Regions from separate parts of the Isoptericola sp. Y581 genome, predicted to be linked through region 2. Evidence: riboswitches for the same ligand, from Rfam matches in the RefSeq annotation. Region 2 holds a riboswitch; the other holds the start of a gene.
The links. Region 2 has a riboswitch for S-adenosylmethionine ahead of AC1C2W_RS11505 (aminotransferase class V-fold PLP-dependent enzyme). Riboswitches for the same ligand answer to the same signal wherever they lie in the genome.

Region 1: another riboswitch for S-adenosylmethionine. It lies ahead of AC1C2W_RS17575 (methylenetetrahydrofolate reductase); the one in region 2 lies ahead of AC1C2W_RS11505 (aminotransferase class V-fold PLP-dependent enzyme).

Annotation. Positions count from the first base shown of each region.
Region 1 covers NZ_JCAIUK010000009.1:169,677-174,073, reverse strand. Annotated here, with positions in the region: gene AC1C2W_RS17595 (hypothetical protein) at 1-342, shown strand, start outside; gene AC1C2W_RS17590 (contact-dependent growth inhibition system immunity protein) at 384-536, shown strand; gene AC1C2W_RS17585 (hypothetical protein) at 657-830, shown strand; gene AC1C2W_RS17580 (NADP-dependent oxidoreductase) at 954-1,856, shown strand; SAM riboswitch class I at 1,937-2,043, shown strand; gene AC1C2W_RS17575 (methylenetetrahydrofolate reductase) at 2,049-3,071, shown strand; gene metE (5-methyltetrahydropteroyltriglutamate--homocysteine S-methyltransferase) at 3,171-4,397, shown strand, end outside.
Region 2 covers NZ_JCAIUK010000005.1:222,323-226,719, forward strand. Annotated here, with positions in the region: gene AC1C2W_RS11495 (amidase) at 1-79, shown strand, start outside; gene AC1C2W_RS11500 (CsbD family protein) at 228-401, shown strand; gene AC1C2W_RS11505 (aminotransferase class V-fold PLP-dependent enzyme) at 474-1,961, opposite strand; SAM riboswitch class IV at 1,996-2,112, opposite strand; gene AC1C2W_RS11510 (RNA polymerase sigma factor) at 2,221-2,883, shown strand; gene AC1C2W_RS11515 (serine/threonine-protein kinase) at 2,883-4,109, shown strand; gene AC1C2W_RS11520 (hypothetical protein) at 4,278-4,397, shown strand, end outside.

The DNA of each region.
Region 1 (4,397 bases), on a different contig from region 2:
ACACTCGAAGCACACGACATCCGTGAGCTCGCTGCAGAATTGGCATCCCCCACAGCAAGAGCACGAGACTTCGCCGCCGAGAAGGTGACGGATTGGCTCTCGGAAAGCATCGCCCCTCAGCTGGCCGCAGCCCTCGCCCGAGTGCTGGAGGTCGCTCTCTCACTCGAGGACGACGAGACGGCCTTGCGGTCCCAACTCAATGCCTTGAGCGAGATCTCATCCTACGGGCTCGTACCCAAGGACGTAATCGCGCGGGTCATCTCAAGCAGGGAATGGGACTATCGTTGGGCGAGCGACTTTATCGAAGGACTTAGGGACGACCTGCCGATTGCGCCCGAGTAGACATGGGCTAATAGTTTCGGCCCAGTCAAGAGGTTTCACTAATCGCACGAGCGTACATTCACCAGGACCATGACACCGAGGCCCCGACCCCACTCGGAGTGGTCGACGTGTTCCGGTCGGCGGAGACGCCTGAGATCGTGGCAGAGCTCGAGGCCGAGATCGATGACGTGCTAGCCGGTAACCCCAGCGTGTGAGCTTCCGCAAGTGGTTCACCGGCATGTCGTCGGCGCTCCGGTGAGCGTCCTGATCGACGGTTCCGCCGTCGTGGCCCTGCTCGGCTGGGCCGACGAGCCGGACGGACTCCCGCCCGCGCTGTGTCACCCCGCCGCCGCGGGACGCTGGACCTCCACCTGTGGGGCGGGTGCATCGTCGCCTCCAGCGAAGACCGCCTCGCGACCCTTGCCGCAGACCTGCCCGACGTCGTCCCCGGCGTCGCGAACGTCCCCTGGGAGACCGTCGTCGGGCTGGCGAGCGGGCCCGCACTCTGACGACACCGGGACGATGGCGCTGGCCACGGACGACCTGACGGTGGACGATCGTCGCGATGAGGTCTTGACCGCCGACCAGACGGTCGGGGAAACCTCCGACCTGCAACACCTGAGGGAGTGAACGTGCTGGCGATGGTGTTCGAGACGTACGGCGGCCCGGACGTGCTGCACCTGGCCGAGATGCCCGACCCCGAGCCCGGGCCGGGCCGGGTGCGTGTGCGCGTGGAGGCGGCGGCCGTCAACGTCTGGGACACCAAGGCCCGCAGCGGGGCGGGCTCGGACGCCGCGTCACCGCAGTCCCCCGTCGTGCCGGGGCTGGAGATCGCCGGCGTCGTCGACGCGCTGGGCGACGGCGTGACGGGCGCCGCCGTCGGCGACCGGGTCGTGGGCTTCGCCGCCACCGGCGGGTATGCCGAGCTCGCGCTCACCAGGGTCTTCGCCCCCGTCCCCGACGGCCTGCCCGCGACGGCGGCCGTCACGCTTCCCGTCGCGGCCGAGACCGCCGTCCGCGCGCTGCGGCGCCTCGACGTGCGCCCGGGCGAGACGCTGCTGGTGCACGGCGCGTCGGGGTCCGTGGGCGAGCTGGCGACACAGCTCGCGGCGCGGCGCGGCGTCCGGGTGATCGGGACGGCGTCGCCGCGGAACCAGGACCGGGTCGCCGCCCTCGGCGCCACGCCGACGCCCTACGGCGAGGGCCTCGTGGAGCGGGTGCGCTCCCTCGCCCCCGACGGCGTGGACGCCGTCCTCGACACGACCGGCGCGGGCGTGCTGCCCGACTCGATCGAGCTGCGCGGCGGCACCGACCGGATCGTCACCATCGCGGACGACGGCGCGGCCGAGCTCGGCGTGGAGTTCAGCTCCCGGTCCGAGCGCGACGCCGGCGAGCTCGCCGAGGTCGTCGCGGCGCTCACCCGCGGGGAGCTCACCACGACGGTCGCCGCGGTGCTGCCACTCGCCGACGCGCCCCGCGCCCACGCGCTCGTCGAGAGCGGACACGCGGGCGGCAAAGTCGTGCTGGTGCCCTGACCTGGGCGGCGACGACCGGCCGATCTCACCCAGCGGTCTCATCCTCGCCCGCATCGCGGATGGTGCGTACGATCGAGGTCCAGCCATCCAGAGCGGCCGAGAGTCCTGGCTCGACGACGCCGCAGCAACCCGTTCTCCGACGGAAGCCTCCCGAGGACGAAGGTGCTCACGCCAGGATCGATGGAGTGACGCATGGTCGCAGAGGCATCTCTTCCGCCCACCCCGGCGCTGCCCGCACGCCCGACGATCTCGTTCGAGCTGATGCCGCCGCGTCGGCCCCACGCCGCCCCGAAGTTCTGGGAGACGGCGCGCCGGCTCGTGGCCACGCACCCGGACTTCGTCTCCGTGACGTACGGCGCGGGCGGGGGTGACCGGGCGACCGCCCGGCAGGTGGTGTCCACCCTGCTCGAGGGCACGCCCGTCCTGCCCGTCGCGCACCTGACATGCGTGGGCGCCTCCCGCGAGGACGTCTCCGCCGTCATCGACGACTTCCTCGCCGCCGGCACGCGGGCCTTCCTCGCCCTGCGCGGCGACCCCCCGAAGGACCAGCCGGACTGGCGCCCGCCCGCGGACGGCGTCGAGTCGTCGATCGATCTGGTGCACCTGCTGCGCGAGATCGAAGCCCGGCGGTGCGCCGCCGACCCGGGGGCCGCCCTGCGGGGCGCCGCCCGGCCGCTGACCATCGCCGTCGCGACGTTCGTCGACGGCAACGTGCAGGCCGGCACCACCCGGACCCAGGAGGTGCAGCGCCTGCTGGAGAAGCAGCAGGCGGGCGCCGGGTTCGCCATCACCCAGATCTTCTACGAGGCCGACTCGTACACCGACTTCGTCGCCGAGGCCCGCGCAGCCGGCGTGACGATCCCGATCCTCGCCGGGCAGCTGCCCACGACCGAGCCGCGCCGGCTCCGTCGCGTCGAGGAGCTCACCGGCGTCCGCGCGCCCCAGCACCTGCTGGACGCGCTCGACGCCCTACCGGACCCGGAGGCGCAGCACGCCTACGGCACCGCGCGCGCCGTCGAGCTCGCCCAGCACGTACTCGACGCCGGCGCACCCGGCATCCACGTGTACACGTTCAACAAGTACCGTCCCGCTCTGGACCTGCTCGAGGGTGTGCACCTCGGCGGACCGGCGTCGCCCGACGAGCCGTCGGACGACGCGGACCTGGCCAGAAGGCCGTGGGTACCGGGCATCCCGACACAGGCTCCCGCCGTCTGACCCCGTCGGCGGTCGAGCCCGTCGAGACCCGGCTCCGGGTTTCGACAGGCTCAACCAGCGACGTCAGACGATCCCGGAGCCCACCCGTGAGGAGTGCTCATGTCCACATCCCCGTCCACCCCCGCCTTCCCCGGCGGCACCGTCCTCGGCTACCCGCGCATCGGGCGCCGGCGTGAGCTCAAGCGCGCCGTCGAGTCGTTCTGGGCGCTGCCGGCCGACGAGCGCACCGACGCCGTCGACCTGGAGATCGCGGCCGGCGCGCTGCGCAACGACACCGTCCGCCGCCTCGCGGCACTCGGGCTGAACCCCGACGACGGGTCCGTGCCCGGCTCGTTCTCGTACTACGACCAGGTGCTCGACGTCGTCGCCCTCCTGGGCGCGGTGCCCGAGCGGTTCCGCGACCTGCTCGACCCGGATGACGGGTCCCTCGAGCTCGACGGCTACTTCACGGTGGCCCGCGGCCGCGGCGAGGACGCGCCGCTCGAGATGACCAAGTGGTTCGACACGAACTACCACTACCTGGTGCCCGAGATCAGCGAGACCACGCCGATCTCGTTCGCCGACCACCGGATCGTGCGCGAGTACGCCGAGGCCAAGGAGGCCGGCGTCACGACGCGCCCGGTGCTCGTGGGCCCGGTGACGTTCCTCGCGTTGTCGAAGAAGGCGGACGAGGCGGGCGCCGGGTTCCGCCCGCTCGACCGGCTCGACGACGTCGTCGCCGCGTACGCGGAGCTGCTGCGGGCGCTCGCCGCCGTCGGCGCCCCGTGGGTGCAGCTCGACGAGCCGGCGCTCGTCACCGACTCCGTCGACGCGACCTTCGAGGAGCTCTCCGACGCCGTGACCCGCGCGTACGCAGCGCTCGCCACAGACCTCTCGGTCGACGCCGACGACCCCGCCGCCGCGCGGCCCGCGATCCTCGTGTCCGCGCCGTTCGGCGGGCTGGGCGACGACGGGCTCGCGCTGCTCGCGGGCACCGACGTGGACGCGATCGCGATCGACCTCGTCAAGGGCGCCGTGCCCGCCGCGCCCGAGGGCGGGGTGCCCGGGCTCGCCGGCAAGACGCTCGTCGCGGGCGTCGTGGACGGCCACAACATCTGGCGCGCCGACCTGGCCGCCAAGCTCGACGTCGCCGAGTCGCTGCGCCCGCTGGGCGCCGGGGCCCTCGCCGTCGGCACGTCGACGTCGCTGCTGCACGTGCCGCACGACGTCGAGGACGAGGTCTTCGGCGCGGGCACCGGCACCGTGCTCGACCCCCGCCTGCGCGACTGGCTGGCGTTCGCCGACCAGAAGGTCGGCGAGGTCGCGATCCTGGCCCGCGGGCTCGCC
Region 2 (4,397 bases):
TGAGACGACGCTGCTCGCTCTCGCGGCCCAGCTCGAGGACCGCCTGCGGTGGGCGGACCGGCACCCGCCGGCCTGGTGAGCGGCGACGCCCACCCGGTCATCGCCGTGAGCGCGGCTGGCCGGCGTGGGCGCCACACAGGGAACGGATTAGTACGCCCGGGTGCGAACGGCCGCGGGCTCGCCTACGGTCGACGTTCGAGGTCGTTCGTGCGACGGAAGGAGCCCCGATGGGACTCGCAGACAAGGCCAAGCACCTGGCTGACAAGGGTGAGGGCAAGGCCAAGGAGACAGCGGGCAAGCTCACCGACGACGAGAAGAAAGAGGCCGAGGGAAAGTCCCAGCAGGCCGGAGCGGACCTCAAGCAGGCGGGCGACAACGTCAAGGACGCGTTCAAGCGCTGACCTGCCCACGACGACGGGGGCGCCACCAGCGGTGGCACCCCCGTCGTCATGTCCGGAAGTTCTCTCGAGCGGTCAGACGTCGTCGGGCAGGCAGCCGAACGCCTCGTCGGCGCCGAGGGCGGCGGTGGCCAGCAGACCCTCCAGGCCGGAGCCCGGGGGCACGGGGCGCGGGTCCTCGACCACGACCCACAGGGAGTCCACCACGTCGTAGCGCGCCTGCGGCCCATCCGTGACGAGCGACCGGACGGCGGCGACGAGCCGCTCGACCTCCTCGCCCGCCGTGCCGAGGCCGACCGACGCCCGCACCGCCCCGGCGTCGAACCCGAGGCGCCCGAGCAGCGGGTGCGCGCAGAACCGGCCGTCGCGCACGCCGATGCCGTGCTCGGCCGACAGGTAGGCGGCGACCAGGCCCGGGTCGTAGCCGGAGACGGTGAACGTCACGACGCCCACCGGGTCGACGGCGTCGTCCCACACGTGCACGACCTCGACCCGGTCGACCTCCTCGAGGCCCGCGACCAGCCGGCGCCGCAGCACGTCCTCGTGCGCGCCCACGACGCGCGGGTCGAGGGCGGCGAGCTCGTCGCACGCGGCGGCGAGCGCCACCGCGCCGATCACGTTGGGCGACCCGGCCTCGTGCCGCGCCGGCCCCTCGTGCCAGTCCGTGCCCGCCGTGCGCACCCGGCGCACCGCGCCGCCGCCGGCGAGGTACGGGGTGCCGCCGTCCAACCAGTCGCGCCGCCCGACCAGGGCACCGGCGCCGAACGGCGCGTACGTCTTGTGCCCGGAGAACGCGACGTAGTCGACCCCGGTCTCCTCGAGGGAGAAGCGGCGGTGCGGCACGAGCTGCGCGCCGTCGAGGACGACGCGCGCGCCCGCTCCGTGCGCCGCGGCGACGACGTCGGCCACCGGCAGCGCCTCGCCCGTGACGTTCGACGCGCCGGTGAGCGCGAGCAGCGCGTACGGCCGGCCGGTGGCGACCCCCGCGGCCAGCTCCTCGGTGATCTCCGCGAGCGTCGCGGCGACCGACGGGCCGCCGGTCACGACGGTGGCGTCCGTGGACCGCTGCCAGGGCAGCAGGTTGGCGTGGTGCTCGATGTCGAGCACCAGCATCCGTCCCGGCTCGCCCGTCACCGGGTCGACGGGCACGCAGCCGGCCAGCAGGTTGAGGGAGTCGGTGGTGTTGCGGGTGACGATGGTCAGGTCGTCGTCGCGTGCGCCGACGAAGGCGCCGATCGTGCGGCGCGCCGTCTCGTAGAGCGCGGTCGAGACCTGCGACAGGTACCCGGCCCCGCGGTGCACGCTCGCGTACAGGGGCAGCACCTGGGTGACGCGGTCGGACACCGCCTGCAGGGCGGGCGCGGACGCGGCGACGTCGAGGTTGGCGTACGGCACGTAGCGGCCGTCGACGAGAGGCACGAGGGTGTCGGCGCCGACGACGGGCAGCACGGGGGCGACGTCGTGCACCGGCGGGGCGGCGTCGGTCGCGGCCACGCCGTCAGTGGGGGCGTTCTGCGGCCGGTGGAGCTGCGGCCGGTCGAGCTGCGTGGTGAGCGTAGTCATGGCTGGTCCTCCTCGGTGGTGCCGGGGAGGTACCTCCCCGCGCTTGCCCTGGCGCCGGACGGCGCAGAGCCTGGTCGTCACCCGGGGCACCCCGCCGCGAGAGGAGGGTTGCCGGCCAGCGAGCCGGGGCTTGTCGCTGGCGCTCTTGACCTGCCGCCCATCGTGCGGTGACCGGCCCACGTCGTCAAGCGCTGGGACGGGCTTCTCACGATGCGGGCACGGGCTGGCCCCGGCGCCCGGCGCCCGGGAGAGTCCGTGCATGGTCTCCGTCCGCCGCGCCACGACCCTCGACGTCGACGCGCTCCTCCCCGGCGCGGAGCTCGACGTCGCGCTCCGTACCGGTGACGCGCACGCCGCCCGGCGCGCCGTGGCCGAGGCCGTGGCCGCCGCCGGGCCGGACGACGTGCTCGACGTGCTGGGCCGGCACGCCGCCACCGGCTCCGCGCTCTGCACCGAGCTGCTGGTCGAGCTGCTCGACGAGTCGGGTGTGGTGGGGCGGTTCGTGCGCGGCGCGCTCCTCGACGAGTCGGCGGTGGACGACGTGTGCCAGGACGTGCTGATCTCCGTCGCGGGGTCGGTGAGGTCGTTCGCCGGCGCCTCGAAGGTCACCACGTGGGTGCACGGCATCGTGCGCCACCGCGTGGTGGACCACCTGCGGCGCCAGCGGGCCACGTCCCCCCTGCCCGACGACGACGCCGCCCCCGGCACGCGGATGAGCTCGTTCATCGCCACGCGCGCCACGGTGCGCGACGCGCTCGTCGCCCTGCCGGACCTCTACCGTGAGCCCGTGACGCTGCGCGACATCGAGGGCCTGCCGTACGCCGAGGTCGCCGACCGGCTGGGCCGCAGCCTCGGCACCGTGAAGTCCCAGGTGTCGCGCGGCCGCGCCCTGGTCGCCGCCGCCCTCGGGGGCGCACTCTGATGGCCGGTCAGGAGCTGATGGGGCGGTACCGGGTCGGGGACGTCATCGGCGTCGGGTCGTTCGCCACCGTGCACCGCGCCGTCGACGAGCGGCTCGACGACACCGTGGTCGTGAAGGTCCTCGCGGAGAATCACAGCCTCAACCCGGAGATCCGCGAGCGCTTCATCGCCGAGGGCCGGGCGCTGCGCCGGGTCGCGAGCCCGCACGTCGTCACCGTCTACGACATCGGCGAGAGCGACCGCCAGCAGCCGTACCTCGTGCTCGAGCACGCCGACCGCGGCACGCTCGCCGAGCGGGTCGCCAGGCTCCGCGCGGACGGCTGGACGGCGAGCCCCGCGGACGTGCTCGCCGTCGCCCGCGGGCTGGCCGCCGCGGTCGAGGCGGTGCACGCCGCCCGCCTGGTGCACCGCGACCTCAGCCCGGGCAACGTGCTGCTGCGCACCGGGCCCGACGCCCCCGCCGACGGCCCGGCGCCCGGCGAGGCCCCGTTCGCCGTCGTGCGCCCCGACGAGCGGCTCGTCGTGGCCGACCTCGGCATGTGCAAGGACCTGGCCCGCAGCTCCGGGCTCACCGTCGCGGGCGGCACCAGCGGGTTCCGGCCGCCCGAGCAGGACGGCCCCGGCACGGTCGACACCCGCGCGGACCTGTGGGCGATGTCGGCGCTGCTCGGCTGGCTCGCCGAGGGCGCCGACCTGCCGCGCGGCCTGCCGCGGGCGCTGCGCCGCAGCCTCGCGGACTCCCCGTCGAGGCGGCATCCCGACGTCGCCGCGTGGCTCGCGGACGTGGAGGCCACGCTCGCGCCCGCGGACGAGGCGCACGGCACGCCCGCCGGGTCGGCGGCCCCGGGGGCTCTCAGCCGACGGCGCCGCACGACGACGACGGCCGTCGTCGCCGTCGTGCTGGGCGCCGGGGTCGGCCTCGGCGCGGGGCTGGGCGCCGCCGCGTGGCTCGACGGCCAGCCCCGCGCGAGCGCCGGCGCCGCCAGCGTCGCGATCTCCGGGCCGGAGTCCGCCGTCGTCGGGGAGCCCGTCACGCTCACGGCCCGGGTCACCGGGGCCGACCACTGGGTGTGGACCCTGCCCACCGGGGCCTACACGGCCGACGACGGCACCGTCGAGCTCAAGGCGACCAGCGCCGGGCGCGCCGAGGTCGTGCTCGAGGCGCGGGCCGCCGACGGCACGGCCGTCATGGCCGTGCACCACCTCGACGTGGCCGACCCGGGCTGACACCACGGCGACCGCGGTGAGGGGGCCAAGGAGCCGGGCGAAGAAGCCGGCCGAAACTCGTGCGAATAAGTCTGGCCGGCGTGCAACCATTCCGCCGTCCCGCGCGACTCACCCCTGTCAGACGTAGTCAGAACCCATCAGGTCGAACCCTTCCGATCAGGAGAGATCATGCGACACCTGCCCCGCCGACTGGCACCGATCGCCGTCGTCGGCCTGCTCGCCCTCGGCGCCTGCTCCCCAGGCGGCGACGACGCCGAGTTCGACGACGCCGGCTCGACCGCCGACGCG